2 regions of the Achromobacter sp. MUI-25009338 genome follow, and region 2 is predicted to be linked to the other one. Evidence: riboswitches for the same ligand, from Rfam matches in the RefSeq annotation. Region 2 holds a riboswitch; the other holds the start of a gene.
The links. A riboswitch is a leader RNA that binds a small molecule or an ion and turns the genes downstream of it on or off. The one in region 2 is predicted to bind glycine.

Region 1: another riboswitch for glycine. It lies ahead of gcvT (glycine cleavage system aminomethyltransferase GcvT); the one in region 2 lies ahead of AC1IQ6_RS10045 (D-amino acid dehydrogenase).

Annotation. Positions count from the first base shown of each region.
Region 1 is NZ_CM170627.1:813,318-815,513, reverse strand. Features, by position in the region: gene gcvT (glycine cleavage system aminomethyltransferase GcvT) at 1-920, opposite strand, end outside; glycine riboswitch at 1,008-1,131, opposite strand; glycine riboswitch at 1,166-1,261, opposite strand; gene AC1IQ6_RS03785 (ZIP family metal transporter) at 1,321-2,196, opposite strand, start outside.
Region 2 is NZ_CM170627.1:2,110,721-2,112,916, reverse strand. Features, by position in the region: gene AC1IQ6_RS10050 (DUF2242 domain-containing protein) at 66-815, opposite strand; glycine riboswitch at 1,021-1,113, shown strand; glycine riboswitch at 1,115-1,206, shown strand; gene AC1IQ6_RS10045 (D-amino acid dehydrogenase) at 1,253-2,196, shown strand, end outside.

The DNA.
Region 1 (2,196 bases), 1.3 Mb from region 2:
ATGCCGTCCTTGGTGCGCACGGCCATGTGCGCGCGCATGACGCCGCGTTCCTGCAGCTTCAGGCCGAGGAAGGCGGCCGGGGTGGCGAACTGTTCCAGCGCCTCGCGGCCGATGAAGCGGCGCTCGGCGTCCTTCAGCGACACCGTCCAGGTCAGGCCGGCCTGGTTCGGCTGGATCAGTTCGTCCATGTCCTGGCCGTAGAGGTTCATGCCGGCTTCCAGGCGCAGCGTATCGCGCGCGCCCAGGCCGCAGGGACGCACGCCCTGGGCGGCCAGGTCGCGCCACAGCTGCACCACTTCGGTGGCGGGCAGCACGATTTCGAAGCCGTCCTCGCCGGTGTAGCCGGTGCGGGCCACCAGCGTGTCGTCGCCGACCACGGCGGCCACGAACGGGGTCAGCGGCTCGGTGGCGGCCTGCCAGGCCGGGCGCGCGGCCCACACCTTGGCGCGGGCGTTGGGGCCCTGCACGGCCACCATGGCGAGGTCGCGGCGGGCCGTGATGGCCACGTCGAAACCGCCGGCCTGCTTGACGCGCTGCATCCAGGCGATGTCCTTGTCGGCGGTGCCGGCGTTGACCACCACACGCCATTCGTCGGCGGCGAAGAAATAGATGATGAGATCGTCGATCACGCCGCCCTGCGGGTTCAGCATGCAGCTGTACAGCGCCTTGCCGGGCACGGTCAGCTTGGCCACGTCGTTGGCGACCAGGCGCTGCAGGAAGGCGAACGCGTCCCGGCCGGCGATGTCCACGTTCAGCATGTGCGAGACGTCGAACATGCCCGCGTCCTGGCGCACGGCGTGGTGCTCTTCCAGTTGCGAGCCGTAGGCCAGCGGCATGTCCCAGCCGCCGAAATCGACCATTCGGGCGCCGGCGGCGACATGTTCTTCGGCTAGCGGGGTGCGTTTGAGGGTTGCGGACATGCGCGGAAACTCCGGGGCGGCTTGGTTGCCAGGGTTACGGAATGCCGGTGGTGCCAGGCGGGCTGCGCCCTGCACTACGGCTGAATCTTCCGCCCCTCTGTCCTTTTGCCTGAGAGTTGCCCCGCTAGGCGGGTTTGCACCTTCGGCGCCTGGGCTGCTCGACATGTCCCTTGTTTCAGGGGCGGCGCCAGGTCTCTCCAGAGTACTGTTTTGCCGTGTCCACGCGGTGATAAACCGGGACGGGGCAAGCATGGGCGGTATGGGTTACCTGAGCGATTCCGGGCGAATTGCGCCTTCGGCGGCGGCCGGATGGACAGGCCGCTCTCTCCCGCAACATGCGTGACAGCGGCGAAAGCATACAACGAAAGCCATCGGCAGGGAATGGGAACCGCGGCCCGTGCTAGCCCAACGCGGTATCCAGCAGCATCATCAGCACGAAGCCCAGCATCAGCCCGCAGGTGGCGTAGACCTCGTGCCCCTTGCGGTGCGACTCGGGGATGATCTCGTGGCTGATGACGAACAGCATGGCGCCGGCGGCGAAGCCCAGGCCCCAGGGCAGCATCGGCGCCGACCAGCCGACCACGGCCGCGCCCAGCACCGCGCCCAGGGGCTCGACCATGCCCGACAGCATGCCCAGCGCCGCCGCGAAGGCCCGCGGATAGCCCGCGGCCAGCAGCGCCACGGCCACCACCAGCCCCTCGGGGATGTCCTGGATCGCGATGCCGGTGGCCAGCGCGGTGCCGCGCAAGGGATCGTTGCCGGCGTAGCCCACGCCGATGGCCAGGCCCTCGGGCAGGTTGTGCAGCGTGATGGCGAACACGAACAGCCAGGTGCGGCGCAACCGGTGCGCCTCGATGCCTTCGCGTCCCTTGATGAAATGCTCGTGCGGCAGCGTGCGGTCCATGAGCAGCAGCACCGCGGCCCCCAGCAGCACGGCGCCCGCCACCGTAAGCCCCGCCCCCCAGGGGCCGTAGCCCAGCCCGCGCGCCGCGGCGATGCCGGGCGCCACCAGCGAGAAGGCGCTGGCCGCCAGCATCACGCCGGCGCCGAAGCCGAACATGCTGTCCTGCAGTTTCTGCGGGATGCTGCGGGCGAACAGGATGGGCACGGTGCCCAGCGCCGTCGCGGCGGCCGCCACCAGCCCGCCCAGCAAGGCGTCGGCCACGTGCGGCGCGCGCACGTCCAGGTACGCCCACAACTGGTGCAGGGCCAGGCAGGAAACCAGCACGGCCAGCGTCCAGACGCTGATGCTGGTGGCGGCGGGCCGCACACGATG
Region 2 (2,196 bases):
GCGCCGCGGCGAACCGGCTTGCAACGGCAATTTGCGCTACGGCAAAGCGGCGGCCCGGCGCGGCCTTACTTGGCGGCGTCGGCGCCTGCCGGCGGCGGGCTGCCCGCCGGCGCCGCCTTGCTGTCCGCGGGCGCGGCCTTGCCATTGGCGGCCGGCGTATCGCTGGCGGCCGCCGGGTTCAAGGTGTCGGCCGGCGCGTCCGGCGACACCGCGGGGTCGGCCGGCGCCGGCTTGGGCGGCGTCTTGCCGCGTCCGGCCGGCGCCGGTTGCGGCGCCGAAGCGGCCTGCGCGTCCGGCAGAAAGCGCTGCAACAGCTGGAAAAATCCGTCGTAGAACTTGGGCCGCGCCACCGTCTGGCTGGCGGTCTTGACCAGCGAATCGTCGCTGGCGCCGAACGGCATGGACACCTGGCCCAGTACGCTCACGCCCACGCTGGCCGAATTGGCGGTGCGCTTGATCGAATAGCGGTCCTGCACCGCGGTGGCGAACACCGTCGAGCGCTCGTTCGACGCGCCATCGGCGGCGCATTCGATATTGAAGCTGATCTGCGTATGCTGGCCGTCCTCGGCCTGGAAATTCTTGTGCCCGGTCACGCGCGCCGACTCGAAGCGGTCGATCAGGTAGCCCTGGCTCAGCAAGGCGCGCCGGCCCGCGTCGCAGGCGGCCGCGCTGCTGGCCGCGACGCTGCGCGAGTAGGTGTCGTTCTGGGTGAAGTCCTCCTTCTCATACGCGGGCTTGGGGGAGGAGCATCCGGCCACGGCGCCCGTCAGGGCGGCGAGCAGGATCAGGGACGAACGGCGGGTGATACGAGGCATGTATGGGCGTCCGCGAGCCGGCGGCTTGCGGCAGTGTGATGCGTGAACGTCGGTTATAGCGCATCCCCCCGCCTCAAGCCTTTACCAGGAATGAACAGTTCAACAGAGAGGTAACAGGCGATATAACAGGGACAAAACGAACGGCTACTGGGACTAACCCCTGGTCCCACGCCGCCGGATTTTGGCTATTCTGCCCGCGTCGATCCAAAACCCCGCAGAAGAGACCTGCCCGCCGCGGCAGGCGCCGACGGAGCAACCGCCCCGGAAACTCTCAGGCAACCAGGACTGCGCGGTCTAGACAATCTGGAGAGCGGCGCCGCGCGCGCCCACCGAAGGGGAACCCGCCGCCATCCGCGCGGCGCGTGAAACTCTCAGGTACCAAGACAGATGGGGTGCTGCGGCCGGGTGGCCGCGGCCACCCTACCCTTGGAGCGACCATGCCCCGCATCGCCATCATCGGCGCCGGCATCACCGGCGTCACGTCCGCCCATGCCCTGAACAAGCTGGGATTCGACGTCACCGTCTACGACCGCCAGCGCTACCCCGCCATGGAGACTTCCTACGCCAACGGCGGCCAGCTGTCGGCCAGCAACGCCGAGGTCTGGAACAGCGTGTCCACCATCATGAAAGGCCTGCGCTGGCTGGGCCGCCACGACGCCCCGCTGCTGCTCAATCCGCGTCCGGGCTGGCACAAGTATTCCTGGCTGGCCCAGTTCATCGGGCAGATCCGCAACTATCGCCAGAACACCATCGAGACCACCCGCCTGGCCATCGAGGCGCGCCAGCACCTTTACGCCATGGCCGAAGAAGAAGGCATCGATTTCGACCTGGAGCGCCGCGGCATCCTGCATATCTACCACGACGCGGCCAGCTTCGACACCGCGCGCCGCGCCAACGCGCTGCTGCGGCAAGGCGGGCTGGAGCGCTACGAGGTGACCGCGGAAGAAGCGCGCCGCATCGAGCCGGCCCTGCAGACCGCCTGCCACGCCGGCTTCTACACGCCGTCGGACGCCACCGGCGACATCCACAAGTTCACCAGCGGCCTGGCCCGCGCCTGCCAGCGCCGCGGCGTGCGGTTCGTGCAGGACGCCGACATCACCGCCATCGCGCACGAGGGCGGCGCCTACCGTCTGGACCTGGCGGCAGGCGCGCTGCCGGCCCGGCAGGAATCGGCCGACGCCGTGGTGATCTGCGCCGGCGCGGCCAGCCGCCAGTTCGCGCGGCAGCTCGGAGACTCGCTCAACATCTATCCGGTCAAGGGCTATTCGATCAGCGTGCACCTGGACGACGAGGCCAGCCGCGCCGCCGCGCCCTGCGTGAGCCTGCTGGACGAGGCCGCCAAGATCGTCACCAGCCGCCTGGGCGACCGCTTCCGCGTGGC